4 regions of the Tardiphaga sp. GW822-FHT04G09 genome follow, and region 4 is predicted to be linked to each of the others. Evidence: riboswitches for the same ligand, from Rfam matches in the RefSeq annotation. Region 4 holds a riboswitch; each other region holds the start of a gene.
The links. Region 4 has a riboswitch for cobalamin ahead of AC1RLZ_RS19260 (TonB-dependent receptor). Riboswitches for the same ligand answer to the same signal wherever they lie in the genome.
Positions count from the first base shown of each region.

Region 1 (7,540 bases), on a different contig from region 4:
CTTCAGCAGACGCGCTTCGCCCGTGTCCCATTCCGGCGACTTGGTGAACTGGACGATGCCGACGGGATAACCATGACCGATATGGCGGAACACCATGCCCAGCGCTGCAGATGTCTTGCCCTTGCCGGTGCCGGTATGGACGATCAACAGGCCTTTCTCGCCGACCTTGGTCGCCATGATCTTGTCCTTCGCCGCCTTATGCTTGGCGGCCTTGATCTTGTGGCGGGCATTTTCTTCATCGTCGTGGACAGCTTCGGTCATGCGATTTCCTTTGCGATCTCTGTGTGTGCCTGCGGCAGAAGTTCGGCGATCAGATCGGCGGCGCGGTTGGAACGCGGCGTCCACAAGCCCCGACGAATGGCTTCGGCAAAGCGTGCCGCCGTCTCGCGCAACGCCGCCGGATTGGCGGACGTCATGAAGCCGCGAACCTCGTCGTCTTCCAGATAGGACGCAAACAGCTGATCGAAATGATGATTGGCGACGGCATCGGTCGATGCCGCGAAACCGAACAGATAGTCCACCGTCGCCGCGATCTCGAATGCGCCTTTGTAGCCATGACGCATCACGCCGGCGATCCATTTCGGATTGGCGCCGCGGCCGCGCACCACACGCGAAATCTCATGTGCCAGCGGCCGGGCAATCGGCGCTTCGGGCCGCGACGTGTCGATATGTGCGATGCGTGGGGGTGAACCGCGCAGCGTCTGCACGGTCGCTGCGAGACCCCCGATAAACTGGTAATAGTCGTCGGAATCCAGAATGTCGTGCTCGCGGTTATCCTGCGCCTGCGCGACGAGATCGATGCCCCTCAGCCGTTCGGCGAATTCACCGCGCGCATCCTCGCCGTCGGTTCCGCTGCCATAGGCATAGCCGCCCCAATCAAGATAGACCTCGGAAATATCGGCGCGATTATTCCAGCAACCCTCGTCCATCAGCGCCTGCAAGCCCGCGCCGTAAGCGCCGGGCTTGGAACCGAACACACGGCGCGTCGCCTGCCGGCGCGCAATCTCGCAGGTCATGCCGCCGGCTTCGAGCGTGCGAGCCCGCGCGCGGACATTCGCGGCAATTGGATTGGCCTCGTCTGGTTCGTCGAGTTCAGCCACGGCACTCACAGCCGAGCCGATGATGTCCATCTGGGTCGGGAACGCATCGCGGAACAGGCCGGAGACACGAAAGGTCACATCGACGCGCGGGCGCTTCAGTTCGGACAGCGGCGTGATCGCAAAGCCGGTGACGCGGCCCGAGGTTTCCTCCCAGAGCGGCCGTGCGCCAATCAGCGCCAGCGCCTGCGCGACATCATCACCGCCGGTGCGCATATTCGCAGTGCCCCAGGCCGACAGCGCGATCGCGCGCGGCCATTCGCCGGCTTCCTGCCAATAACTTTCGACCAGTCGTTCGGCTGCGAGCTGTCCGATGCGCCAAGCGGACGGCGTCGGCACCGCGCGGACATCGACCGCAAAGAAATTACGTCCGGTCGGTAGCACATCAGGACGCCCGCGGGTCGGCGCGCCGGAGGGGCCTGGGCGAATGAACTGGCCATCGAGACCGCTGAGAAACGCAGCCATCTCCGCATCGCCGCTAGCATCAATCGCCGGCCGCAATTTCGCATTGATCCAGTCAAGCACCGCGGCGGAGCGCGTCCAGGCGGGATCGCAAGGCAGTTTGCCGGAGACGAGTTGCAGCGCCAGTCCTTCGATCCGTTCGACGGTGTCACCAGTGGTGCGCCACATCGCTTCGTCAACATCGGCAAGAACATCAGGGCGCGGACCGAGATAATCATCGGCCATCTCGCGGGTGAGCGGATCGAACGCGCCAAGACCGAGATCGACAGCCAAAGCACGATGCAGCGACGCATCCTGCGGCTTGATCTCCGAACGCGGCAGGCGCGCGATGGACACCAGGAGATCATTGCGCTGCGCATCCTCAGGCACGCGCCCGAAGATGTGCAGCCCGTCACGGATCTGCATCTCCTTGAGATCGCAGAGATGCGCATCGAGCGCGCGCAATGCCTCACCCGTCGGTGTGTCACGGGTGACATTGACGTCGGCATCGATCTGCTGCGCGCGGGCGAGCGACAGGATGTCCTCGGCGATCACAGCGGCGCGCTTGGGATCGAGATCGGTCGCCATGGCATATTCGTCGACCAGATTCTCCAGCCGCGCCAGATCGTCGTGCAGCTCAGCCCGCGTCATCGGCGGCGTCAGGTGATCGATGATCACGGCGGAGGCACGGCGTTTGGCCTGAATGCCCTCGCCGGGATCGTTGACGATGAATGGATAGAGATGTGGCAGCGGACCGAGCACGGCATCGGGCAGGCAATCCGCCGACAGTCCGGCGCTCTTACCCGGCAGCCATTCGAGATTGCCGTGCTTGCCGAGATGCACCACGGCATGGAGGTCGAAGTCGTGGCGCAGCCAGAGATAGAATGCGAGATAGTGATGCGGCGGCACCAGATCCGGATCGTGATAGGTGCTCTTAGGATCGATATTGTAACCGCGCGCCGGCTGCACGCCGACAGTGATATTGCCGAAATGATGCAGGCCGAGGCGGAAGGCGCCATCGACGACATGCGGATCGTGCTCGGCGCTCCCCCAGCGTGCTTCGATGGCGGTCCGCACGTTCGTTGGAAGCGTTGCAAAGGCCGCGTGATAATCGGCCAGCGACCATGTCATGCCACCGTCTCGCTCCGCGCGACCGGCAAGCGCATTGGTCGGCCCCTGCTGCAATAGCTGCATCATCGCGGCTGTCGTGCCGGGCGCATCGCCAGTGACGTATCCGGCGTTGCCCATGGCTGCGATCACATCGATGAGGCTCTGCGGCGTATCGAGGCCGACGCCATTGGCGAGACGACCGTCACGATTGGGATAGTTCGCGAGGATCAGCGCGACACGGCGCTCGCTCGCGGAGGTTCGGCGCAGGCGGACCCAGGCGCGCGCCAGATCAGCGGTCGCATCGATGCGATTCTGCACCGGCTGCAATGTAGTCGGCGCGAAGCCACCATCGCTGGCGCCGCGTTCCTTGAAGGCGATGGCATTGGCGAAGATACGGCCATCGACTTCAGGCAGCACTACATGCATCGCCAGATCGCGCGGCGTGAGACCCCGGGTCGAGGCTTCCCAGCTGGCGCGCGAGATGCCGGCCTGTGCGACCTGCAGGATCGGACAGCCTGATGCCGACAACACGCCGGCATCGTCATGCGCGGTCGCTGTGGCGAAGGCCGTCGCGTTGATGATGATATCCGGCGGATAGGCTCCGAGCGCGGCACGCAGGAAAGCGGCGGAGCGCTCGTCTTTCAGGCTGGTTACATAGAGGCAGACGGCATTGAGACCGCGTGCGCTCAAAGACAGACGCAACGCATCGATCGCGACGGTATCCCCACCAGCGACCAGCGCGCGATAGAAGATCACGATGGCGTTGGGCCGATCATCCGGTGTCGGTTCACCCGGCCAGAATCCGGCTGAGGGCATCGGCCGTGCCGCAGGTGGCTCCTCACCATAGCCGATCAAATGCGCGGCATAGCGCAAGGCCAGCTGCGCGTTATCGACACCACCCTCGCTGCAATAGCGCCACAGCGCGTGGGTGTCATCGCTGCTGATCGTGCCACGCGCGGCCAACTCGGCATTCCAGTCCATCTCGCCCGGCAAACAGGCGAATTTGGCGCCGCGGCTCAGCGCGTCGCTGCGCAGGCTTTCGACGCCATGCGGCCAATAGCTGATGCCGCCGAGCATGCGCAGCACGACGATCTTCGCCTTGGCCAGCGTGCGCTCGACATAGAGATCGACCGACGCAGGATGGCCGAGCGCCAGCATGTTGGTGAACCGCACGCTGGGGAAATCGCCCGGCAGCGTCGCATGCGCCGCATTGAATGCCGCCAGGTCGCTGTCAGCCGCCGACAGCACGACGATATCGGCAGTGTCCTGCCCGAGATCGCGGGCGACGTCGCCGTCGTCAATGCTGCCGGAGGTATCGAGCTTCAGATGCATACGGGTGAACCTGCGTTACCCGGCGAGTGCCCTTCGCACCGCATCGCCGTCGAATCCCTTAAGGCCGATCACAACGAGGTGCTCGGCCTGCGCCACATCCGGCCGCGCGAAAGCGAGCTCGACGCGGGCACCGACGGCCTGCACCACGATCGGCGCGGGCTTGTCGGCGATGCGCGCATGACCCTTCACACGCAGCACGCCGTCCAGACAGAGCGCGTCACTGATGCGTGCCCGCATCGCGTCGATGCTGGTGGCGGCGGCGGGTTTGACGACGATGCTGTCGAAATCATCATGGTCGTGTTCTTCCTCCTCGCCATGGTGACCGGCGCGGGCGGCCACGTCGTCCTCGGCGGCGGCGTTGAGGCCGATCAGCACCGATGGCGCGAGATCGCCCTTGGAGCGCACGATATTCACGCCCGGGCGCAACACGGCTTTGAGCTTGGCTTCGATCTCGGCAAGTTTCTCCGGAGCGACCAGGTCGCTCTTCGAGAGCACCACGAGATCTGCGCAGGCAAGCTGATCCTCAAACACTTCCTCGATCGGATCGTCGTGCTCGATGCCTTCGTCCCTGGCGCGTTGCTCGGCGACAGCATCTTCGTCCAGCGTGACGCGGCCCTCAGAAAGCGCCAGCGCATCGACGACAGTGACGACGCCATCGACAGTGGCGCGGGTCTTCACCGCCGGCCATGCAAAGGCCTTCAGCAGCGGTTGCGGCAGCGCGAGCCCCGATGTCTCGATGACAATGGCATCGAGAGGCCGTTCGCGCGACAGCAGCTTGTCCATGGTCGGCACGAAGTCATCGGCCACGGTGCAGCAGATGCAGCCATTGGTGAGCTCGACGATATCGCCGGGCGCGCAGGCTTTCGCCGCGCATTCCTCAACGAGACCGCCATCGAAACCGGCATCGCCGAATTCATTGACGATCACGGCGATGCGACGGCCATCGGCCTGGGTCAGCAGCGAGCGCAGCAGTGTGGTCTTGCCGGCGCCGAGAAATCCGGTGAGCACAGTGACGGGAACGCGGGGCATTCAATTCTCCTGGGAACGCTTGAGCCAGAGCGGAAGCCCGGCCGCGATGAAAGCGACATTCGGCACGGCGGCCGCGATGATCTGGTTGAGCCGGCCCTGTGCATCACGAAAGGCACGGCCGAGCGGGGTCTCCGGCACGAGACCGAGCCCGACTTCGTTGGACACGAAGACAATCGGATAGCGCGAGACGTCGAGGAAGCGCACCAGACGCTTCGCTTCGATCTCCGGATCACGCTCGGCTAACATCAGGTTCGACAACCATAGTGTCAGGCAATCCACCAGCACGACGCGCCCCACCGTGGCCTCGCGCGTCAGGGCATCGACCAGCGTCAGCGGTTCTTCCACGGTGATCCAGCCTTCGCCGCGCTGCCTGCGATGCTGCGCGATGCGGACGTGCATTTCGTCATCGCCGGTCGTTGCGGTGGCCAGGTAGACCTTCGTCAAGCCGATGCCATCGACCAGCCCTTCGGCGAAAGACGACTTGCCCGAGCGCGCACCACCCAGCACCAGTGTTGTTGTAGCGGCGGTCATTTCGGCGCACGCCCGTCTTCGGGCGACCAACGCAATGGCGGCACGCGCGCAACCATGCCCTTGCGCAACACCTCGGCGCGCTCCCGCCAAGGTACGAGGCCGTAGTCGGATTTTTGATAGGACTCGACGAAGGACACCAGCGCCGCGCTGCCGCTGCCACTCTGCAGATCACCGAACAGGAACGTGTAGCCATCCGGGCTCGTCACCGCGACCGTTGCCGGCCGCTTGCAGACGCTGAGGCATTGCACGGGACGCACCATCACGGCAGCATCGCCATCGCCGAGCGCGGCCTTCACGGCATCGAACATCTCAGGGCCTACGATCGTGCCGGTATCGGCGGCTTTGCAGCTGATGCACACGCTCACGACAACGGGGCCAGCCGGTACAGGTCGCGGCGGTTCGACCGAAATTTGTTCGCCAGAGATGTCGGCGTTGTCGTGATCCATTACATGCTCAGTTCATGCCCTCGCGGGCCTACGAGCTTTGTTGGATCGCGCCGACAGCATGGCCGTCGGTTCGCTCCCGTCCGGTGCACCCCGCCCCGACGACGCCTCCAAAGCACAGTTCGTGATGGCAGGTCTCCTGGCTCGCGAGTCAAAGCCTGCAGCCGCCTTCCCGGGAATTCCCAGTGGCACCAGCGCGGGCTCGTCGCTTACAGTTGCGGGGGCAGCGCCGGCCTCAAACCGGCTTCCCTATTCACCTTCCACGCGGAAGGACCATCGCAAAAGACGCTATCTGCCGGGTGCGCCGGGGTCAACCGCGCCGGCAAGCGACCGCCCCGACCTGTTGACCTTGCAGGCCGTCTTGCGTCAGTTAGGCCGCGAAAAGGAACCCTATGTCCGCCCATTCTCAGTCCTTGTGGCAACCACCCGCCATTGCGCCCGTCGATCCGCAGATCGCGGCAGGCATCCGTGCCGTCATCGACGGCAAGGCCAAGCCGCCGGGATCGCTCGGACGAATCGAGGACTTGGCGCTTCAGCTCGGCATGATCCGGCATCCGGGCGAACCGCGCGGCGACAATGCCGTGCTGCTGGTGTTCGCAGGGGATCACGGGCTCGTCGCCGAGGGCGTGTCGCAATATCCGTCGGCGGTGACCGTTGCGATGGTGATGACCTATCTGGCCGGCCGCGCGACAGCCAATGCTTTCGCCGCGGCCAATAATATCGGTGTGCGCGTGATCGACATCGGCGTTGCGGCCGAACTGCCGGTTCATCCGAAGCTGATCGACGCCAAGGTGCGCATGGGGACGGCCAATGCCGCGCATGAGCCGGCGATGACTTCAGCGCAGGCGGTTGATGCGCTGATGCGCGGCTACCGAATCGCCGTTGGCGAGATCAAGGCCGGCGCAGACATCATCGCGCTTGGCGAGATGGGCATCGGCAACACCGCCTCCTCGGCATTGGTGGTTCATCGGCTCGCGCCGGCACCACTGGATGATTGTATCGGCGTTGGTGCCGGGCAGGACGACGCGGGTATGGCGCGCAAGCGCGCGGCGATCACGAAAGCGGCTGCACGCAGCGACGCAACTGTGCCGCTGGATGTGCTCGCCGAATTCGGCGGGCTCGAAATTGCGGGCATGGCCGGCGCCGTGCTCGGTGCGGCATCGCAGCGACGCCCGGTCATCATCGACGGTTTCATCTCGACCGCTGCCGCGCTGCTCGCCGTTCGGCTTTGCCCGGCGGCACGCGACTATTGCGTGTTCGCACATCGCTCTGCCGAGCGCGGCCATGACATCGTACTCAACGCACTCGACGCCAAACCGCTGCTCGATCTCGGCTTGCGCCTCGGTGAAGGCACCGGCGCACTGCTGGCGGTGCCGCTGGTCCGCGCCGCCGCGCGCATGCTGACCGACGTCGCCAGCCTCGATGACGTGCTGGCTGGAAAGATCTAGATGGCGCTGGATCCGCATCTGCTCAATGCGATCCGCTTTCTGACCGTGCTGCCGACGCCGCACTCGGCCAACGCGCCGGAGCCGGACTGGCTGGCGCGGGCGATAAAAT
Region 1 covers NZ_JBXAMO010000003.1:329,454-336,993, reverse strand. Annotated here, with positions in the region: gene cobO (cob(I)yrinic acid a,c-diamide adenosyltransferase) at 1-261, opposite strand, end outside; gene cobN (cobaltochelatase subunit CobN) at 258-3,980, opposite strand; gene cobW (cobalamin biosynthesis protein CobW) at 3,996-5,009, opposite strand; gene cobU (bifunctional adenosylcobinamide kinase/adenosylcobinamide-phosphate guanylyltransferase) at 5,010-5,540, opposite strand; gene AC1RLZ_RS08265 (DUF1636 family protein) at 5,537-5,986, opposite strand; cobalamin riboswitch at 6,096-6,276, opposite strand; gene cobT (nicotinate-nucleotide--dimethylbenzimidazole phosphoribosyltransferase) at 6,376-7,431, shown strand; gene cobS (adenosylcobinamide-GDP ribazoletransferase) at 7,432-7,540, shown strand, end outside.
Region 1: it holds a riboswitch for cobalamin, as region 4 does, so the genes downstream of both, AC1RLZ_RS08265 (DUF1636 family protein) here and AC1RLZ_RS19260 (TonB-dependent receptor) in region 4, are expected to answer to the same signal.

Region 2 (7,540 bases), on a different contig from region 4:
GAAATAGGGCCAGAACGTATCGGTGCGGAACAGTTCGGGATTGCCGGGGTCGAATTCATCCAGCGGCATCCCGTAAGCCTGGGCATGAGCCGCGGCTTGGGCCGATTTGCTGCTGTCGGAATCCTGGACGCGATCGAGCATCGGTTCTCTCCCCTGGCATGCCTTCCGTGGTTGGTCCCGGAGGGCTTATTTGGATGAATTACAACCTGTTGCGGGGCCAAGAGCAAGGACCACTTTATGCCTCTTCTCAGCCCGTTCGGCCCGTGACATGGTGATTTCAATCAACAAAACCGGTGCGTTTGCGCGCCGTTCTGACCGGAGGCGACCCTGTGATTTCAAACGCTCAACGGATGTTCAATTTCGATCTCGGCGAGACCGCGGATGCGATTCGCGAGACCGTGCGTGATTTCTCGCAGAACGAGATCGCGCCGCGCGCCGAAGCCATCGACAAGACCAACCAGTTTCCGCTCGATCTCTGGCCCAAGATCGGCGCGCTCGGGCTCCACGGTATCACGGTGGAGGAAGAATTCGGCGGCGCCGGGCTCGGCTATCTCGAACATGTCATCGCAGTGGAAGAGATTTCGCGCGCCTCTGCGTCGGTGGGCCTGTCCTATGGCGCGCATTCCAACCTCTGCGTCAATCAGCTCCGCCGCAATGGCAGCGAGGCGCAGAAGCGTAAATATCTGCCGAAGCTGATCTCGGGCGAACATGTCGGGTCCCTGGCGATGTCCGAGCCGGGTTCGGGCTCTGACGTGGTGTCGATGAAGACCCGCGCCGACAAGAAGGGCGATCGCTACATTCTCAACGGCAACAAGATGTGGATCACCAACGGTCCGGTCGCCTCGACGCTGGTGGTCTACGCCAAGACCGATCCCGCGGCCGGCCCGCGCGGCATCACCGCCTTCATCATCGAGAAGGGCATGAAGGGCTTCTCGACGGCGCAGAAGCTCGACAAGCTCGGCATGCGCGGCTCGGATACCTGCGAACTCGTGTTCGAAGATTGCGAAGTCCCTGAAGAGAACGTGCTCGGCACCGTCGGCCGCGGCGTCAATGTGCTGATGTCCGGCCTCGATTACGAGCGCGCGGTGCTGGCGGCAGGGCCGCTCGGCATCATGCAGGCCTGTCTCGATGTCGCGCAGCCCTATGTGCACGAGCGCAAGCAGTTCGGCGAGCCGATCGGCAACTTTCAGCTCGTGCAGGGCAAGATCGCCGACATGTATGTCGCGCTGAGTTCGGCGCGCGCTTACGTCTATGCGGTGGCGAAAGCCTGCGATCGCGGCGAGACCACCCGCGAGGATGCCGCCGGCGCCATCCTCTATGCGTCGGAACGCGCCACGCAATGCGCCCTCGATGCGATCCAGCTGCTCGGCGGCAATGGCTATATCAACGACTATCCCACCGGCCGCCTGCTGCGCGACGCCAAACTCTACGAGATCGGCGCCGGCACCAGCGAGATCAGGCGGATGCTGATCGGGCGGGAGTTGTTTGCGAAGAACGGGTGAGGGGAGATTCCTTGTATCTGGAGCGCTGACCTCTCCACTGTCATCCCGGGGCGCCCCCCCAAGCTCGTCATTCCGGGGCGCACGAAAGCGGCGAAGCCGGTGAAGTGCGAATCCGGAATCCCGGAGTGTTTTGCGCGATCGGAGACTCCCATGCTGAGATTCCGGGTTCGCCTGCGCGAAGGCGCGCCGGCGCCGGAATGACAGTGTGGGGCGGCAAGACAATGCCAAACATTTTTTCCTACCTCTATTGACAACATCCCCATCTTGATTATTTTCCCCTTCGTCCTGCCCCACCGAGAGGGGCGATCGCGATCGTCACGATTGCGGGGCGGGAGGCGGTGGACGCCGGAGATGCGGCGTCACGGGATGTGTGGGGACCGGCTGTCTGCGGGCAGGCCGCATCGCCTGTGGTCAGGATACCACTGGGACAGGCGGGACGGTTTGCTGGCGGATGGAACGAGCCCGCAGATCAAGTGACGGACGACCAGATTCGAAACGCGTCCGGCCCAAGAGCTGCGCTCCCCCGGCCCTGTCGCGCAGGGCCAAACAAGGGTGACCTTGATCGGTCGCTTGGGCAAGCATTCAGCAAGCCGACAAAACACCGCAGGCGGAACGTCGGGCATTGGCCCGTGCTTTCCGAAAGTCCTGATGCGCCAACTTGCGGACGACCGCATCGGCATCAGGCCCAGGGGTGCACCGGGCACCCGGCGTTCCGCACGCCCTCTCGCAAGGGGCGGGAATGCAGGAGACGACGGGCGCCCCCGCGCCGCAAATAACAGGGGCGATGACGCACGTCTGAAGGGTAGTGGCTGTTTGACAAATTGAATCAAGAGCAACGCAGACATGCGGCTATATGTCCGCCACTTCAGAGACCTTCAAAAGGCATCGCCACTTGATCCACCTCAATCCGGTCACCGCAAAATGCGCAGATGATTGGCTTATGGCGTCGCTCGACGCACCATCGCCAGCAGGAGCAGATGATGCCGAAGATGAAGGCAGCGATATTTGTCGAACCGGGTCGTATCGTCCTGGAGGACAAGCCGATCCCCGATGTCGGCCCGCTCGATGCGTTGATGCGCATCACGACCACCACGATCTGCGGCACCGATGTGCATATCCTCAAGGGTGAATATCCGGTAGCGAAAGGGCTGACCATCGGACACGAACCGGTTGGTATCATTGAGAAGCTCGGCAGCGCCGTCACCGGCTATCGCGAGGGCCAGCGCGTCATTGCCGGCGCCATCACGCCGAGCGGCCACAGTTACGCATGTCTCTGCGGCTGCTCATCGCAGGATGGCGCTGTAACGAAGCACGGCTTCAAGGCCAGCGGCGGCTGGCGGTTCGGCAATACGATCGATGGTGCGCAGGCCGAGTATGTGCTCGTACCCGATGCCATGGTCAATCTCAGTCCGGTGCCCGACGCGTTGACGGATGAGCAGGTGCTGATGTGTCCGGACATCATGTCGACGGGATTTGCCGGCGCCGAGCGCGGCGGCATCAGGATCGGCGACACGGTGGTGGTGTTCGCTCTGGGGCCGATTGGACTCTGCGCCATCGCCGGCGCGAAGCTGATGGGTGCGACCACGATCATCGGTGTCGATACGGTGCCCGCGCGCATCGAGGTCGCCAAACGGCTCGGCGCTGATATGGTCGTCGACTTCAAGAAGGGGGATCCGGTCAAGCAGATCATGGACCTGACCGACGGCCGCGGCGTCGATGTGGCCATCGAAGCCTTGGGTACGCAAGGCACCTTCGAATCGGCACTGCGCGCGCTGCGGCCGGGCGGCACCCTGAGCAGCCTTGGCGTCTATTCGACGGATCTGCAGATTCCCCTGAGCGCCTTTTCGGCGGGCCTCGGCGACAACACGATTGTCACCAGCCTGTGCCCCGGTGGCAAGGAGCGGATGCGACGGCTGATGAACGTCGTTGCCTCCGGCCGCGCCGACCTGACGTCGCTGGTCACGCATCACTACAAACTGGACGATATCGAAAAAGCCTACGATCTGTTTGCGCACCAGCGCGATGGCGTGCTGAAGGTCGCTATCACGCCGTGAAGGTGAGGGGACTTTAACGCGCCGCCCGGCCATGACGATGTGTGTTCGTTCCAGCCGGGCGCCATCGGTATCCGAGCCCATCACATATTGTGAAAGCTCCGGTTCCACGTTGGAGCGATCAGCACCTCGTTGATGCAGACATGCGGCGGCATGCCGGCGATGAAGGCGATGGTCTTGCCGAGATCGTCCGGCTGCAGCATCCGCGCCATCACCTCGGCGCTGGGCGGCACCGGACGATTCTTCATGATGTCGGTCGCGACTTCCCCCGGCGACAGGCAGCAGGCGCGCAGGCCGTTGACGCCTTCATCCATGTTGAACGAATGCGTCAGCGCCAGCACGGCATGTTTGGTGGCCGTATAGGCCGGCCCCGTCATCTTCGACACGATGCGCCCGGCCCATGAGGCGACATTGATGATGCAGCCGTCCTTCTGTGCCCGCATCGCCGGCAGCACCGCGCGCATGCAATACATCACGCCGTTGAGATTGATGTCGACGATCTGGTCCCAGCCGTCCTGGGTGACGTCTTCCCAGCTGCGCTTCGGCACATTGATGCCGGCGCCGTTCACCAGGAGATCGATCCGGCCGTATTTGGCGAGGATGGCCTGCGCCACCTTGTTGACGTCGTCGGCATTGCTGACATCCAGCGCCATTGCTTCCACCGGCTTGCCGCCGGCGCCGAGTTCATCGGCGACGCCCTTCAGCACATCGGCCCGGCGGCCGGAAATGACCACCGTCCAGCCGTCCGCCAGCAGCGCCTGCGCGCCCGCCTTGCCGATTCCGGTGCCGCCGCCGGTCACCCATGCGATCTTGGTCTTGCTGGTCACGATTTTCTCCCTGATCGTTTCTTGCTTCGCGATGTCCATCGTCTTGCTTCACGATGGCCAAAGTGTTCAACAATAATCGCGCCGGCGCCAGTGCCGCCAACTCATGAGCCTCATGCCGATCATGCCGACCGAGACAAAGCCGCCCATCGATCAGAACCGCCTCTGGGACGACCATATGGCGCTCGCCGCCATCACCGATCCCGACAAGCCATGGACGCGGCGATCGTTCTCGCAGCGCTTTCTCGACGGCCGCGCCTGGCTGCGCGAGCAGTATCTCGCGGCCGGCATGACGGTGCGCATGGATGCTGCCGCCAATGTGATCGCGCGGCTGGAAGGCAGCGTCGCGGGCCTGCCGCCGATCATGCTCGGCTCGCATTCCGATACGGTGCCGTCCGGCGGCCGCTTCGACGGTATCTCCGGCATCCTCACGGCGCTGGAAGCGGTGCGTGCGCTGCAGGCGTCCGGCTACAAGCCCCGGCACCCCATCGAGATCGTGGACTTTCTCGCCGAGGAACCCAGCGAATACGGGCTCTCCTGTGTCGGCAGCCGCGCCATGGTCGGCGAGCTCGATGCGAAGATGCTGACCTACACCAATGCGTCCGGCGAGACGCTGGCCGATGCCATCAAGCGCATCGGCGGTGATCCCGCAGCGATTGCGTCGATGCAGAAACCAAAATTCGCCGGCTATCTCGAATTGCATATCGAGCAGGGCGTCGTGCTGGAAAGCAAGAAGCTCGATCTCGGTCTCGTCACCGGCATCGCCGGCATCACCCGCGTCGAGATCGTGCTGAAGGGCGCCGCAGATCACGCCGGCTCGACGCTGATGGAATATCGTAAGGACGCGAGCCTCCCCGCCGCCGAACTCGTGCTGCTGGTCGCCCAGCAGGCCAATGCGTTTGCGGCGCGCAAGCAGGGTCACTTCGTCGCCACCACGGGGATCCTCGAGATCAGCCCGAATGCCGCCAACGTCGTTCCCGGCGGCGCGCGCCTGATCCTCGATATCCGTGCGGAGAAGGCCGCGCTGGTCGATGAATTCGTGGCACTGCTCGATCGCGAGAGTCTGGCCATCGCCAGGCGTGCGAAAGTCGATCGCGAACGCTTTGCCCTGATCTCGCAGAATCCGCCGTCACCTTGCGATGATCACCTGCGCGATATCCTCGGTCGCAGCGCCGCCAAGCTCGGCTACTCCACCACGACGCTGGCCTCCGGCGCAGGTCACGACGCCGCGTTCATGTCGCATATCGGGCCGAGCGCCATGCTGTTCATTCCGTCCAGGGACGGCAAGAGCCATTGCCCCGAAGAATGGTCCGAACCCGGGCAACTGGCGGTGGGTGCGGCGACGCTGTTCGAGGCGGTGCGACTGCTCGACGGACAGAACGCGTAGGGGCCATATACCGCTCCTCAATTCGGATTCCAGTCGGTCGCTGCATTATTGACTTCCAGAGCAGCGCCGTCCTAGATCGGGAGGACGGTTTCCCGAAAGGGGATCAAAAGGGAATGCGGTGCGGGCAGGTTCTTCTCGATGGACTGCCCTATGCCGCGGCTGCCCCCGCAACTGTAAGCGGTGAGTCTTTCGTCACATGCCACTGGGAAACTCGGTCCTGGGAAGGCGATGAAAGATATCGACCCGCGAGCCAGGAGACCTGCCGTCATACGTGGTCACACGCGAGGATGTCGGTCGGGGAGTACAGACATTGGCTTCATTGGCAGGGCGCGAGCTCCGCAATGAGACTTGGTTCGCTGTGACGTGCCACAACGTCGAACCGAGGCCGAACCATGTCATCCGCTATCGTTGCACCCGCTATAGCCTTCACAAGGCGTGATCGCGCCTATCTCTTGTCTGCCGGCATTGTTCCTCTGATGGTCGTCGGCATCACATCGGCAACTGCACAGCAGAGTGTTCAGCTTGATACGATCAGCGTCACCGCCAGCAGGCTCCCGAACGGCATTTCCGGGACGGCCACATCGGTCGTCACGGCGGAAGACATCGCGCGTTCGCCAGCTCAGACAATCCAGGAGATCATCGCGCAGACGCCCGGCGTGCAGGTTCAAAGCCTTTATGGTGGCGTGAATGGTGCCGGCACGTCGGTCGATCTGCGCGGCTTCGGTGCCTTTGCGACAGCCAACACGCTGGTGCTCATTAACGGCCGCAGGCTCAACGATATCGACCTCGCCGGCGTCGATCTGTCGTCGATTCCCAAGGATTCCATTGCGCGCATCGAGATCACCAAAGGAAACAGCGGCGCTGTGCTCTATGGCGACAATTCTGTCGGCGGTGTCATCAATATCGTCACCAAGGCTGGCTCGGCCAAGCCTTTCGCGATGCGCGTCGAGGGCGGTGGTGGTTCGTTCAATCAGCGCCTCGGCTCAATCTCGGCGGCGGCCAGTTCCGGGCCATGGTCATCGTCGTTCTATGGCAGCGGCATCACGTCCGATGGCTATCGCGATAACAACAAGCTGAACCAGATCACCGGCGTCGGTGATATCCGCTATACCGCGCCTGATTTCAGCGCTTACCTGAATTTATCCGGCGACGACCAGCATCTCGGTCTGCCCGGTGCGCGGACGGTGGATCCATCCATTGGCCTCAATCAACTGCTGACCAATCGCAGGGGGGCGAGCACGCCGCTGGATTTTGCCGACAAGCAGGGCGCAAATGTCACGGCCGGCTTCACGAAAACATTGTGGAGCGGCGCAGAACTGATCGTCGATGGCGGTCTTCGCAACAAGGATCAGCAGGCCGGCTTCTTCGGAAGCCTTCCGCTATCGAGCTTCAACGCCAGCTATGTGGACACCAATCTTCAGACCTGGTCGCTGACGCCGCGGTTAAGCATCAAGAATGCGCTGTTCGGGCTGCCGTCGGATATCCTGACCGGCATCGATTATTACGATGCGACCTATCATTCCAGCCGCAGCCAGTTGCGCGGCGTCGCTCCGACCCATGTCTATGATCTGTCACAGCAGACGCTCGCGGCCTATTGGCAGCAGACCGTCGGTCTTCTGCCAAGCACGGATCTGTCCTATGGCGGCCGCATCCAGCGCACCAGCGTGAATGCGCGGGACCGGTTCGATCCAAACGCGCCGGGCGCCTTCGATACGCAGGCGCTGCCGCTCGACAGCAACGAGACCCAACATGCGCTGCATATCGGGCTTGAGCATC
Region 2 covers NZ_JBXAMO010000003.1:320,026-327,565, forward strand. Annotated here, with positions in the region: gene AC1RLZ_RS08220 (cytochrome P450) at 1-69, opposite strand, end outside; gene AC1RLZ_RS08225 (isovaleryl-CoA dehydrogenase) at 330-1,502, shown strand; gene AC1RLZ_RS08230 (NAD(P)-dependent alcohol dehydrogenase) at 2,483-3,556, shown strand; gene AC1RLZ_RS08235 (SDR family oxidoreductase) at 3,637-4,380, opposite strand; gene ertE (N-carbamyl-l-glutamate amidohydrolase ErtE) at 4,493-5,764, shown strand; cobalamin riboswitch at 5,833-6,045, shown strand; gene AC1RLZ_RS08245 (TonB-dependent receptor) at 6,241-7,540, shown strand, end outside.
Region 2: it holds a riboswitch for cobalamin, as region 4 does, so the genes downstream of both, AC1RLZ_RS08245 (TonB-dependent receptor) here and AC1RLZ_RS19260 (TonB-dependent receptor) in region 4, are expected to answer to the same signal.

Region 3 (7,540 bases), on a different contig from region 4:
ATTCCGCGCGGCCGTGCCCTCGGCATGGTCATGCAACTGCCGGAGCGCGACAAGATGTCGATGTCGCTGGAGCAGATGACCTCGCGCCTCGCCATCATGATGGGCGGTCGCGTTGCTGAAGAGCTGGTCTTCGGCCGCAACAAGGTCACCTCCGGTGCATCTTCCGACATCGAGCAGGCCACGCGCCTGGCTCGCATGATGGTCACGCGCTGGGGCCTGTCGGAAGAACTCGGCACGGTGTCCTATGGCGAGAACAATGACGAAGTGTTCCTCGGCATGCAGGTCAACCGCCAGCAGAACGTCTCGGAATCGACCGCGCAGAAGATCGACTCCGAAGTGAAGCGTCTGGTCGCGGAAGGTTATGACGAGGCGACCAAGATCCTCACCGAGAAGCGTGCCGATCTGGAAGCCCTCGCCAAGGGCCTGCTCGAATTCGAGACCCTGTCCGGTGATGAGATCACAGATCTCTTGAACGGCAAGAAGCCGAACCGCGAGTCGGTGCTGGAGCCCTCGGGCCCGCGTACCTCGGCCGTGCCGCCCGCCGGCAAGCCGCGGTCGCGTCCGGACGGTGGCCTGGAGCCGCAGCCGCAGGCGTAAAGGCTTCGTACTCAGACATGCAAAACGCGGCCGAAAGGCCGCGTTTTTTGTTGTCTGTAGCTCCGATTGCGCTGCGCTCCGGTCGGCCTACGGTCCACTTAAACCTTCCTCAAACTTCCCCCGGCACTGTCCGCCAGCGCCTTTGATGCGCATTGGGGACCCCATGGCAGTGCCGCTCACGATGACTTCGACACCCGGGCGCGGCCTCATTCCGCCGGCGCTGCTGATTGTCTGCACCATCCTGACGATGCTGCATCTCGCCTTCTTCCCGACCTTTTACGGCCGCGGCTGGATCTATGAGGGCGGCCTCGGCTCCCCCACGGACTTCATCAATGTCTGGTCCGCCGGCCGATTGGTGCTCGATGGGCACCCGGCATGGGCCTATGACTGGGACATTCAGAAGAAGATCCAGATCGCCGTCCTCGGCCAGACCTATCCCGGCAATTTCGCCTGGCACTATCCGCCGCCATTCCTGTTCATCGCGGCATTACTCGCGAAGCTGCCTTATGCCGTGGCCTTTGCCGGCTGGGCTGCAGTCAGCTTCATTCCTTATCTGATTGCGATGCGCGCGATCGTCGGTCGCCCCTTCGGATTGGTGTTGGCAGCGGCGTTTCCGGTTGTCATGACCAACGCGCTGGTCGGGCAGAATGGATTTCTGACGGCGGCGCTGATCGGCGGCATGCTGGTGCTATTGCCCACGCGACCGATCCTGTCGGGCATCTGTCTGGGGCTGCTCAGCTACAAGCCGCAATATGGTTTGCTGTTTCCGCTGATGCTGATCGCGGCGTCACAATGGAAGGCGTTTGTCAGTGCAGGCATCACGACCGTGCTACTCGCCGCGGTGTCGTGGCTGGCTTTCGGCACGGAGAGCTGGCAAGCCTTTATTCACTGGATGCCGATGTTCTCGCAGGCCTTCCTCACCGAAGGCCGCGCGCCGTGGGGCAAGATGCAGAGCATCTTCGCGCTGGTGCGCTATTTTGACGGCAGCGAGCCGCTGGCATGGACGTTTCAGTGGATCATGATCGGCGCCGTCGTGGCGGTGCTCGTCCCCTTGTGGCGAAGCCGTGTGCGATACGAATTGAAAGCAGCCGCGCTGGCAGTCGGCGCCTTGCTGACGACGCCGTATCTGTTTCTGTACGACGTCATGGTGCTTGCGATTGCCGTCGGCTTTCTCGCGCGTATCGGTCTCTCCGAAGGCTTTCAGCGCCACGAACTGCCGATCCTCGGCGCCGCCGCGGCGCTGTTGATTGCCTATCCATTCCTGGGCGGCCCCACTGGCTTTGGCGCAACGCTGCTGGTCGCAGCGTTGATCGCCATGCGAATCCGAAGCTCTATTCGCTCCACGCCGAGTTCAGGATGACGCTGCAGAAATTAATGCGCTTGTAGCTGGGGTCGCGAAGTGCGAGCACGTCAGCCTTGACGTTGCCGAAGGTGGTCTCCGGCTTGTGGATCGTCCCTGCAGCGAACGCATCGATGATCCCGTTCTTGAAGTCGTGGCCGCGCGGATGGCAGGCACACACTTCGTGGCGCTGATATTCGGTGAAGGCATCGTACTCCAGACCCAAGACGTCCATCTCGACACCGGCCGTCACCAGCGCCACGACGGGTCGCTTGTGCTTGGGAATGCCCGGCGTCGTGTGAAGCGCGATGGCGTCCCAGACATCGTCGATATCGCGTTCATCGATATGGTGGCTGCGCAGGAAGTCTGCGGCAGCATTCGCGCCATCGACCTCGAAACGCTCCTCCTTGCTCGCATAGGGCGCCTGCAGGCCCATGTCGTGAAACATGGCGCCGACATAGAGTAACTCGGAATCGACCTTGAGACCCTTGCGCTGCCCCGCGAGCGCGCCGAACAGGAAAACGCGATTTGAGTGGTGATACAAAAGCTCACTTTCCGTATCACGCACCAGCTGATCGACCTGGCGGGCGAGGGCGCTGTCCGGCACTTTAATGCCGGCAATCGTCTTGCTCATGGGATGCTCCTTGCACTGTTGTTGTGATTCATCCGTTGTCGTCCGAGGGCGGTGTTCTCGCAATCGCGCAACGCCCTGTAAAACTGCCATTCGTCCGTGATTTCCTGCCGGAACGCGACTATCTATTCTTCGGCGTCTGGGTTCACTGCCATCGATGGAATGAAGCATCACCATGAAGACCGTTGCGCTTGCGATCTTTCCGGGTGTCCAGTCGCTGGACGTGGCCGGTCCGCTCGATGTGTTCATGGAGGCCAATGGCTTCGTCGCGCCGGGCGAAGGTTATGACATCACGCTAGTTGCAGCAGACTGCGCGCCGCTGCGTGCATCGAACGGTTTGCGGATATCCGCCGATCTGGCGTTCAGTGACGCGAAGAAGCCCTGGGATCTGGTTCTGGTTGCCGGCGGGCCAGGTCTGCCGTCGGCGGAGGCCGATCCGCAGCTCACCGAATGGCTAGCCAGCGCCGCACTCCATGCGGGGCGTTACGGCTCGGTCTGCACCGGTGCATTCGCGCTCGGCCATGCAGGTCTGCTCGACGGCAAGACGGTGACGACGCACTGGCAGAATGCGCCGCTATTGGCGCTGCGTTTCCCCAAAGCGCATGTGGAGTTCGATCGCATCTATAGCCGCGATGGCGCGCTCGTGACATCGGCCGGCGTCACCGCAGGCATCGATCTCGGTCTCGCACTGGTTCAGGAAGATCATGGTGCCGATGTCGCGCTGGCTGTGGCCAAGCGTCTGGTCGTGGTGGCGCAGCGCCAGGGCGGCCAGTCGCAATTCAGTCCCTATCTGGTGCCGCCGTCCGAACCGGGTTCACCAATCGCGCGTGTCCATGCCCATGTGATGGCTCATTTGCGTGACGCGCACAGCGTGGATGAACTCGCCGATGTGGCGGGCATGAGCGCGCGAACTTTCGCGCGGGCGTTTAAGCAGGAAACGAAGATGACGCCGGCTGATTTTGTCGAGGGGGCCAGGATCGACACGGCGCGTAACCGTCTCGAAGGCAGCGATCTGCCGCTGAAGATGGTGGCCTATGAATGCGGCTTCACCACCGCCGAACATATGCGTCAGGTCTTCGTGCGACGGCTGGGCCTGACACCCAGCCAGTACCGGGCCAGCTTTCGCGCGGTCTGATCCGCTCAGGCGAGCTGCAGAGAGGAGATTGGATCGCTGGCCGGAAAACTGTCCATCAGCGCCTCGTTCAGCTTCTCGTCGAGGCGGCGCCGGGCAATCTGCTCCGTTGTCTCGAACGCCGCGAGTGCACCCGGGCGCTCGACGATAGTGTTGAAGTTCATCCTCTCGGTGGTCGTTACCAGGTTGCGCATGGCATTCTCCATTGGTTGGTGATGGTGTTCTGCGCTTCACAGCGCTTCCGGACAACGAATCGCATCGTGCAGAAACCGCCACCGATGCGGCGGATCCTGCCAGGACAAGCAGTTGTCCACGGGACCAACAGCCGTCATGAATTTGTCCGCTTGACACTCTGCCGCGGGTCACACCAAATGTAGACGTCACGGTCCGCCTTGTCGCAAGACTTGGTGGCTAAGAGGGAAGCCGGTGAAGACGTTGTTTTCGCGTCCAATTCCGGCGCTGCCCCCGCAACTGTAAGCAGAGAGTTTGTTTCGCCTGAAGTCACTGATGTCCTGTCGGCATTGGGAAGACAGAAACAAGCGCTTGAATCTGCGAGCCAGGAGACCTGCCGCGACACCAGAACGTCCATGGGCGGGGTGTCCCAGCGGTCGCTTGCAGGCAATGCCGGCGGGATCTCCGCCGTGTATTTTGCAGCGTCCTTTCGGCCCCAGCCCCCACTGCTTGATGCATCACACGGGGTCTTGCCGATGCCTACTTCATCTTCCGTCTTGTCCAACGGCCGCGATGCGGCCCATGCGCCGCCGATTCAACTGTCGCCGGAAACGCTCGCTGCGCCTGCGCGCGAACCTGCGATGCAGATTATCCGCCGCAACGGCACCGTGTCGCCCTTCGACGGCAGCAAGATTTCCGTGGCGATGACCAAGGCGTTCCTCGCCGTCGAGGGCCACACCGCTGCCGCGTCGCGCCGCGTTCATGAAGCGGTGGAACAGCTCACCGGCGATGTCGTGTCCGCGCTGACGCGCCGTGTCGGGGAGGGGCGCACCTTCCATATCGAGGATGTGCAGGACCAGGTCGAACTGGCGCTGATGCGCAGCGAGCATCACAAGGTGGCGCGCGCTTATGTGCTGTATCGCGAGGAGCGCGCCCGCACCCGCGCGGAGGAACTGGCCGCCAAGCCTGCGCTCGTCTCCACCGCGCCAGTGCTGCATGTCACGCTCGCCAACGGCACGCGCGCGCCGCTCGATTCGGCGCGTCTGGCGCTGATCGTCAACGAGGCCTGCGCCGGCCTCGATGGCGTCGATGCCGCCCCGGTGCTCGAGGAAACCCGCCGCAATCTCTATGACGGCATCACGCTGGATGAGCTGGCACTGGCCGGTATCATGGCCGCCCGTACGCTGGTGGAGCAGGAACCGAACTACACCTTTGTCAGCGCCCGCCTGCTGCTCGACAAGCTGCGCACCGAAGTCCTGTCCTTCGTCCATGGCAGTCCGACGCATGCGTCGCAGGCTGACATGACCACGCGCTACGCCGAATATTTCAGCGCCTATATCAAGACCGGCATCAATGCCGAACTGCTCGATCCTGAACTCGCGCGTTTCGACCTCAAGCGAATCGCCGCGGCGCTGAAGCCGGAAGGCGATCTCCAGTTCCAGTTTCTGGGTCTGCAGACGCTCTATGACCGCTACTTCCTGCATGTGCAGGGCAACCGAATCGAGCTGCCGCAGGCCTTCTTCATGCGCGTCGCCATGGGCCTCGCATTGCGCGAGATCGACCGCGAAGCCCGCGCCATCGAATTCTACAATCTGCTGTCGTCGTTCGACTTCATGGCCTCGACGCCGACTCTGTTCAATTCCGGCACGCTGCGCCCGCAGCTGTCGTCCTGCTTCCTCACCACGGTCGCCGACGATCTCGACGGCATCTTCAAGTCGGTGAAGGACAATGCGCTGCTGGCGAAATATTCCGGCGGTCTCGGCAATGACTGGACCCGCGTGCGCGGGCTGGGTGCCCACATCAAGGGCACCAATGGCGAGAGCCAGGGTGTGGTGCCATTCCTGAAAGTCGCTAATGACACGGCCATCGCCGTCAACCAGGGCGGCAAGCGCAAGGGCGCGGTCTGCGCCTATCTGGAAACCTGGCATATCGACATCGAGGAATTCCTCGATCTGCGCAAGAACACCGGCGACGACCGCCGCCGCACCCACGACATGAACACGGCCAACTGGGTGCCGGATCTGTTCATGCAGCGCGTCGAGCTTGACGGCGAATGGACACTGTTCTCGCCTGACGAAACGCCTGAGCTGCACGATCTCTTTGGCAAGCCCTTTGCCGAGCGCTATGCGGCCTACGAAGAGAAAGCCGCGCGAGGCGAGATGCGCGTGTTCAAGACGGTGCGTGCCACCGATCTGTGGCGCCGCATGCTGACCATGGTGTTCGAGACCGGCCATCCCTGGATCACGTTCAAGGACCCGTGCAACCTGCGCTCGCCGCAGCAGCATGTCGGCGTGATCCATTCGTCGAATCTCTGCACCGAAATCACTTTGAATACGTCGGATGATGAAGTCGCCGTCTGCAATCTCGGCTCGGTCAATCTGCTGAACCACATCGGCAAGGACGGCCTCGATCACGCACAGCTCAAGCGCACGGTGACCACGGCGATGCGAATGCTCGACAATGTCATCGACATCAATTTCTACACCATCCCGGAAGCACGCCGCTCCAACCTCAAGCATCGTCCGGTCGGTCTCGGCCTGATGGGCTTCCAGGACGCCCTGCAGGTCCAGGGCATCGCCATGGCGTCGGACGCTGCCGTCGCCTTCGCCGACACCAGCATGGAAGCGATTGCCTTCCATGCGATCTCGGCATCGGTCGATCTCGCCGCCGAGCGCGGCCGTTATCCGTCCTTTGAGGGATCGCTGTGGAGCCGCGGCATTCTGCCGATCGACTCCATCGAAATCCTGGCCGCTGCGCGGGGCGGCGTGGAGATGGATCGTTCCATCACGCTCGACTGGAATGGCTTGCGGGACCGTGTGAAGACGACCGGCATGCGCAATTCCAACGTGATGGCGATCGCGCCGACGGCGACGATCTCCAATATCTGCGGCGTCGCGCAGTCGATCGAGCCCGCCTATCAGAACCTCTATGTCAAATCGAACATGTCGGGCGACTTCACGGTGGTGAACGCGTTTCTCGTGCGCGATCTGAAGAAGCGCGGGCTGTGGGACGAGGTGATGGTCTCCGATCTCAAGTATTTCGACGGCAGCGTCGGATCGATCGACCGCGTGCCCGACGATCTCAAGGCGCTGTATGCGACCTCATTCGAGATCGACAGCGCTTGGCTGATCGAGGCGGCCTCGCGCCGGCAGAAATGGATCGACCAAGCGCAGTCGCTCAATCTCTACATCGCCAATCCCTCCGGCAAGAAGCTCGACCAGCTTTATCGCCTCGCCTGGACGCTGGGATTGAAGACGACCTACTACCTGCGCTCGCGCAGTGCCACGCATGTGGAGAAATCGACGCTGAAGGGCACCGACGGCAAGCTCAACGCGGTGTCGGCAACGGTGGCGACAGCGAAGACGGCAGGCGCGCCGATTCTCGTGGCATCCTCCGCGGTCACCGCGCCGGACCTGTCCGAAGCGATGGCCTGCTCGATCGACAACCCCGAATGCGAGGCGTGTCAGTAAGGGTGTGCCAAACACACTGACCTCATCCTGAGGAGCAGCCTCTTGGCCGCGTCTCGAAGGATGGCCCACGCTCATGGTTCGAGACGCCCGCTGAAGAAGCGGGCTCCTCACCATGAGGGCCGAACAAATATGCAAGGAAAACCCCATGCTCGACTGGTCCGATACCTCATCCGCTCCCCAAAAAAACGCCTTCATCCCAC
Region 3 covers NZ_JBXAMO010000002.1:561,750-569,289, forward strand. Annotated here, with positions in the region: gene ftsH (ATP-dependent zinc metalloprotease FtsH) at 1-597, shown strand, start outside; gene AC1RLZ_RS06410 (glycosyltransferase family 87 protein) at 761-1,957, shown strand; gene AC1RLZ_RS06415 (HD domain-containing protein) at 1,929-2,570, opposite strand; gene AC1RLZ_RS06420 (GlxA family transcriptional regulator) at 2,737-3,702, shown strand; gene AC1RLZ_RS06425 (hypothetical protein) at 3,708-3,893, opposite strand; cobalamin riboswitch at 4,066-4,286, shown strand; gene AC1RLZ_RS06430 (ribonucleoside-diphosphate reductase subunit alpha) at 4,407-7,340, shown strand; gene AC1RLZ_RS06435 (ribonucleotide-diphosphate reductase subunit beta) at 7,486-7,540, shown strand, end outside.
Region 3: it holds a riboswitch for cobalamin, as region 4 does, so the genes downstream of both, AC1RLZ_RS06430 (ribonucleoside-diphosphate reductase subunit alpha) here and AC1RLZ_RS19260 (TonB-dependent receptor) in region 4, are expected to answer to the same signal.

Region 4 (7,540 bases):
CCCGTCGCCGGCGTCTTCGAGCTCGCGCGCGAAACTGCCGCCGAAGAAACCGGCGATGCAGGGACGGCCGGAGGGGCGCAGATGAAAGCTGCCGACGCCGGTGCGCATGGCGGCGCCGCGCAAGCCGATATCGGACGGCCACTTCTCCGCATCGGCAAGCGCCAGCATCACCTTGTTGTCGGCGCCGAGCGGCAGGCTGGCGGCAGCATCGACCTTGCCGGGCAATGGCGGCGTGAAGCGGATATGCGCGTTGGCGATGAGATTGGTCGGCACGCAGACGATGACTTTCGCCGCGCCCAGCGTGCCACGTGAGGTCTCGATGCGGATGCGCGCACCTGAGTGATCGATCAGTGTCACTTCGGTATTCAGCGCCACCGGACACGGCGCGCCATAGGCCGCGATCAGCGCACCATAGCCATCGGGCAGGCGCCAGTTGACCTCGGTGTCCTCATAGGCGTCCATGTCGTGCAGCGACACATCCTTGAGCTCGAAACCGTTGATATAGGTGGAGACCGCGTCGATCATCGGATTCCACGGATTGCCCGGCTCGAGGCATGTCGCGGCAGGCGCATCGATCTCGTTTTCCGCGGCTTCTTCGGCTCGCTCATAAAAGGCGTCTATCGCGGCGAAGAACTCATCGCGCTTCGTCTTTGAGAAGGCGACGTCATAGGCCTGATCGCGCCACGGCGGGCGCGACTTGTCGACGGCAAAGCCAAGGTCCTTCGCGATGCCGACAAAATCGTTCCTGTCGGCGGAGTGCAGCCATTCGCAGCCGAGATCGAACGGAATACCGGGCGCTGCCATGATGGTATGGGCACGGCCACCGATCCGGTCGCGCGCTTCCAGCACGATCACCGAGAGCCCGGAACCTTCCAGCGCACGTGCCGCACCGAGGCCGGCGGCACCGGCACCGATGATGGCGACATCAACTTCGGAGGGGAGATTCGTGCTCATCACGTCATGTCACACCGGATTGTCGTGACACCGGGATAAAGGCTTGCTTGAATTATTCAAGCCACCGCTGCCCTCGGAGAAGACGCATGACAGCCCCACACGAGTTCGAGCTCTACGGCTTCTGGCGAACATCCGCGACCTACCGGGTGCGCGTGGCGCTCAACTTGAAGGGTTTGGAAGCGCACGAGCGCGTGATCGATCTCGACAAGGGCGAACAGCGCGGCGACGCGTTCCTCAAGATCAATCCGCTCGGCGCGATCCCGGCCCTGATCGAGCCCGGCCACCTGCCGCTCACGCAGTCGCTGGCGATCCTGGAATTCCTCGACGAGATCCACCCGACCCCGCCGCTACTGCCGAGCGATCCACACGGCCGCGCCCGGGTACGCTCGATCGCCGCGATGCTGGCCGCCGACACCCATCCGCTCGTTACGCCGCGGGTGCGCAAATATCTCGCCATCACCGCCGGCTTCGACGATGCCGCAATCCGCGCCTGGCTGGTGCACTGGTTCACGACAGGCCTCGCCGCCGTGGAAGAACGCCTGGCCACCGAGCCTGCCACCGGCCGCTTCTGTCATGGCAACGAGGTGACGATCGCCGACATCTGCCTGCTCAGCATCACCGCGACCATGAAGGTGTTGAAGATCGAAATTGCAGGCATTCCGACCATCAATCGCATCGTCGCCACCTGCGAGGCCATGGACGCGTTTGCGAAGGCCGATCCGATGAAGCAACAGGGCGCACCGAAGGGGTCGTGACGTAGCAACCCACTCGTCATCCTCCGGCACACCATTGGTGTGCCGGAGGACGGGATCGGCGCCGAAGGCGACGGGACCGAGCCCGGGATGACAATGTGGGGCAGCGCAAAACAAAAATGCCCGGCTTTCGCCGGGCATTCGTAACCAGTCAAAGAAAGCTCGTCGCTTACGCGATCACTTCCTTGGTCTTTTCGGCGCGCTTGCGGTCGTTGGCATCGAGATGCTTCTTGCGCAGGCGGATCGACTTGGGGGTGATCTCGACCAGCTCGTCGCTCTCGATATAGGCCAGCGCCTTTTCGAGGGTCATGCGGATCGGCGGCGTGAGACGAACCGCTTCATCCTTCGACGTGGTGCGGATGTTGGAGAGCTGCTTGCCCTTGAGAACGTTGAGTTCGAGATCGTTCTCGCGGGTGTGCTCGCCGATGATCATGCCTTTGTAGACCTTCCAGCCCGGCTCGATCATCATCGGACCGCGATCTTCCAGCTTGAACATGGCATAGGCAACCGCTTCGCCCTGATCGTTGGAGATCAACACGCCATTACGGCGGCCGGCGATCTCGCCCTTATAGGGCAGGTAGTCGTGGAACAGCCGGTTCATGATCGCGGTACCCTTGGTATCGGTCATAAGTTCGCCCTGATAGCCGATCAGGCCGCGGGTCGGCGCGTAGAACACCAGACGCAGGCGGTTGCCGCCCGACGGACGCATCTCGATCATCTCGGCCTTGCGTTCGCTCATCTTCTGAACGACCACGCCGGAGAATTCCTCATCCACGTCGATGACGACTTCCTCGACCGGCTCGAGCGTGTTGCCGTTCTCGTCCTTGGTGAGAACCACGCGCGGACGCGACACCGACAGCTCAAAGCCTTCGCGGCGCATGTTCTCGATCAGGATCGCGAGCTGCAATTCGCCGCGGCCCGAGACTTCCATGGCGTCACGGTCGGCGGATTCGACGACCTTGAGCGCGACATTGCCTTCGGCTTCGCGCAGCAGGCGGTCGCGGATCAGGCGGCTGGTGACCTTGTCGCCTTCGGTACCGGCGAGCGGCGAGTTGTTGACGATGAAGGACATCGACACGGTCGGCGGATCGATCGGCTGGGCCTGGATCGGAACTTCAACCGACGGATCGCAGAAGGTATCGGCAACGGTGCCCTTGGGCAGACCGGCGATGGCAACGATGTCGCCGGCTTCGGCGAGTTCCACCGGCTGGCGCTCGAGGCCGCGGAAGGCCAGGATCTTGGTGATACGGCCGGTTTCGACGACCTTGCCGTCACGCGACAGCACCTTGACCGCCTGGTTCGGCTTCACCGAACCCGACGAGATGCGGCCGGTGATGATGCGGCCGAGATAGGGGTTGGCTTCCAGGATCGTGCCGAGCATGCGGAACGGGCCTTCTTCCACCACCGGCGGCGGCACATGCTTGATGACGAGATCGAACAGCGGCTTCATGCCGACGTCATGCGACGCGTCCGGGCTGTCGGCCATCCAGCCGTTGCGGCCTGATCCGTACAGGATCGGGAAGTCGAGCTGGTCGTCGGTGGCGTCGAGCGCTGCGAACAGGTCGAACACTTCGTTGACGACTTCGGTGATGCGGGCGTCCTGACGGTCGACCTTGTTGATCGCGACGATCGGCTTGAGACCGAGCTTCAGTGCCTTGCCGACCACGAACTTGGTCTGCGGCATCGGGCCCTCAGCAGCGTCGACCAGCACGATCACGCCATCGACCATCGACAGGATGCGCTCGACTTCGCCGCCGAAGTCGGCGTGGCCCGGGGTGTCGACGATGTTGATCTGGACCTCGTCCCACAGCACCGAGGTGCACTTGGCGAGAATGGTGATGCCGCGCTCTTTTTCGATGTCGTTCGAATCCATCGCGCGTTCCTGGACGCGCTGATTGTCGCGATAGGTGCCCGACTGCTGCAGCAGCTTGTCGACGAGGGTCGTTTTGCCGTGGTCAACGTGGGCGATGATAGCAATGTTGCGAAGGTTCATAGGTCTTCTTCTGTTTTACGGTCTGGGTGCCCTGATGCGGGTTCAACAAGACATGCTCGACAAAAGGCCAGATCAATTAGAGTTGGGCCTTGCGCTCGAGCGCGTTCGATAACTGCCTCGTCTGAAAACGCGCTGGGGCAATCCCTCCAAAAGCAAACCCGGCCAGAAGGGGCCGGGTACTCGGACGCGTTGCGGCGCAATATAGGGGGAAATCGCCGAAAAACAATGCGAATCTGCCAAATGGTTAGCTCAATTTCGGGTCCAGAACGGTGGCCCAAAGGGCCACATCGGCCCGATCCCGTAGCGTAACGGTCATTTGGCCGCTCGAACCGTCGATTTTGACGTGTCCGAAGAACTGCATACCCGCCGTTGGGGGCAGATTCTGCTTGCCGGGGCCCGGCGCCTTCACGAAACGGACCTCGGGACCGAAGGTATTATCCATCGCTCCGGGACCAAACGTACCGGCATGAAACGGCCCGGAAACGAACTCCCAGAACGGCTCGAAATCCTGGAACTGGGCCTTGTCGGGATTGTAGTAATGCGCCGCCGTGTAATGCACGTCGGCGGTCAGCCAGACCGTGTTGCGGATACCCGCCGACTTGATGAAGCGCAGGATGTCGGCGATCTCCAGCTCGCGGCCGCGCGCCGGGCCATCACCCTGCGCGATCGCCTCCGACCCCGTGTGATTCACCGCATCATTCTCGACGACGATCCCGATCGGCATGTCGGAGGCGATGACCTTCCAGGTTGCCTTTGACGCCATCAATGCGCGCTTCAACCAGGCCATCTGCTCCGGGCCGATGAAATACGCATCGGGACCATAGGTCTCCTGCAGGTTGGGGCCGTTGGGGCCGCGATAGCTGCGCTCGTCCAGCATGAAGACGTCGAGATGCGGCCCGTAATTCAGCGTGCGATAGACGCGGCCCGGTTCGGCCGGATTGACCGAGATCGGATACATCTCGTGAAAGGCACGCGCGCCGCGCGCAGCCAGCAGCGTGATGTCGCGTTCCTTGTAGGCCGCCGGCAACTGCTTGGAGAGCGACCAGTTGTTGGTGACTTCGTGATCGTCCCACTGGCCGAAGATCGGCACCTGCGCATTGAAGGCGCGAACATTCTCGTCGAGCAGATTGTATTTGTGCGCGGCGCGGAATTCGTCGAGCGTCTCGGCGACCTTGGCCTTTTCCGGCACGATGATGGTGTTCTTCCAGACCGTGCCGTCAGGCAATTTCACTTCAGGCAGGATCGGGCCGTCGGCATAGATCGTATCGCCGGAATGGATCAGGAAATCCGGATTGTGCTTGCGCATGGTGGCGTAGGTGACCATGCCGCCATCCTCCGCATTGATGCCCCAGCCCTGTCCGGCGACATCGCCGCCCCAAACGAAAGACACATCGCGGCGATCCGCGGGCGCGGTGCGGAAGCGGCCGGTCACGGGCTCGCCGACGATCTCCGTATGCGAAAGATCACGGAATTTGACGCGGTAGAAGATGTCCTGCCCGGCCGGCAGATTGTCGAGCAGCAGCTTTGCTGTGAAATCGGTTTCCGGCAGCGCCACCATCGGCGGCAAGGTCCGCGCATTGTTGAAGGACTCGGTGGTGGCGACTTCCACCATCATCTGCGCCGGCCGGTCGGCACGCGACCAGATCATGCCGCTATTGATCCCGACATCGCCGGACTGCACGCCATGCGACACCACCGGACGATCCGCCGCGCGGCTGAGATAGGGCATCGCCAGGAAGCTGGCGCCTGCTGCAGCTGAGTGCGTGAGAAAACGGCGGCGGGACATATGTAACGCCGAGAACTTGTAAGTCATGGCGAACTCCTGATCCTGGCTTTGACACCCATGGTGCTAGGCAGATCGCTTGACGCCGCGATGACAGGTGATGCGCAATATCAACACCTGTCGGCGCAAGTTGCGAATGACTGGCGACTAGATTGACACATTTGGAAATTTCACCTTAACGTGAACGGGACGGTTCCCTTCGGGGATCAAAAGGGAATGCGGTGAGGGGATCCCCGATTCCGCGGCTGCCCCCGCAACTGTAAGCGGCGAGCCTGCGCCAAGAGCCACTGGGTGTTCACTTGGGAAGGCGGCAACAGGCATTGACCCGCGAGCCAGGAGACCTGCCGCCAGTCGTGGTCACACGCGAGCACATTGGGCGGGGTGTCCTGGTGGAAGTCACACTGCCTGTTTGAAAGCGGCGGGGCGACTTGGTTTGCGGTGACGTGCCACGTAACCGCGAGTCCTGTAGATGACCTCCGTCTCCCATGCATCCAAGCGATGCAGTGCTCTGCTTTCCTCTGTCGCACTGTCCTGCTTCCTTGTGCCCGCTGAAGGCTCGCTACGACCTGCGCAATCGCACCACGTACTCGATCCCGTGGTAGTTCAGCCGACCGCGACGCCAACACGGGTACGCCGCACGACATCAGGCAAGCCCACGCGCGCTGCGCGCTCGCGGCAGCAGCGCAACATTGCCGCCAATACGGGCGCGCCGGTCGCCGCGCCGACAGGCCCGGTCTTCGCAGCGCCGACGCTCAACCTCACCGGCACGACATCGACCGGCAGCCGCCTCGGCCTCACGCGCCTGCAAACGCCGGCCAGCGTGGAAGTGATCTCCGCCGAGACCATGGCCGAACGCGGCCAGCAAAACATCATCGCCGCGGTGACGCAAAACGCCATCGGCTTCACCGCCCAGCCGGCGCCCGGCAATGGCAGCATCGCCTTCAACACCCGCGGCTTTAACGGCAACGGCACGGTGATGACACTGTATGACGGCACCCGCCTCTATGTCGGGTCCGGCACGCTGACCTTCCCCTATGACACCTGGTCGTCGGAGCGCATCGAAGTGCTGCGCGGTCCTGCCTCGGTGATGTATGGCGAAGGCGCCATTGGCGGCGCCATCAATGTGGTCTCGAAACTGCCGCTGTGGGTGCCGCGTAATCAGGCAGAGATCTCTTTCGACACCAATATGGAGCGCCGCATCGCCGTGGACAGCGGCGGCCCCGTGAGCAAGGACGTCGCCTACCGAATCACCGCCATCGGCAGCATGTCGGATGGCTGGGTCGACCGTGACCACCAGTCCCATGTCGAAGTCCACGCCGCCGTGCAGATCAAACAGACCGAAGACATCACCTGGACGATCTCAACCGATTACGGTGACCGCAGTCCGTCGCGCTACTTCGGCACACCGCTGATCAACGGCAAGCTCGACACGTCGTTGCGCTTCCAGAACTACAATGTCAGCGACAGCAGTATCCGCTATCAGGACAGCTGGAACCAGGTGAAAACCGAGTGGCAGGTGAGCGACGGCATCACGCTGCGCAACACCTTGTATTATCTGAACAGCCAGCGGCATTGGCGCGACGAGGAAAGCTATGTCTACAACGCCAGGACCGGCCTGATCGATCGCGGCGGCGGCAACTACATCGAAATCTTCCACAACCAGACGCAGATCGGCGACCGTTTGGACGCCACCTTCCGCGGCCACATCTTTGGCATGGTCAACGAATTCGTCACCGGTTTCGACGTCAACAACATCTCCTTCACTCACACCAACAACTCGCCCTATGCAGGCTCGTCGTCGGTGCCACTGTTCAATTTCAATCCGGGTTCGTTCTACGCGACCACCTCACCGACGGTGCCGGGCTTCAGCACCACGACCAACCAATATGGCGTGTTCGCGGAAAACCGCTTGTCCGTCACCGACCAGCTGTCGCTGATCGGCGGCATCCGCCAGGACGAGCCGACCGTTGAGCGGACCGACTACGTCACGCCGGGCAACAGCTATGAGAAGGCGTATCATGCGACCTCATGGCGCGCTGGCGCGGTTTATACGCCGAT
Region 4 covers NZ_JBXAMO010000011.1:83,556-91,095, forward strand. Annotated here, with positions in the region: gene AC1RLZ_RS19240 (flavin monoamine oxidase family protein) at 1-954, opposite strand, end outside; gene maiA (maleylacetoacetate isomerase) at 1,041-1,709, shown strand; gene typA (translational GTPase TypA) at 1,876-3,699, opposite strand; gene AC1RLZ_RS19255 (alkaline phosphatase D family protein) at 3,944-5,512, opposite strand; cobalamin riboswitch at 5,658-5,845, shown strand; gene AC1RLZ_RS19260 (TonB-dependent receptor) at 5,952-7,540, shown strand, end outside.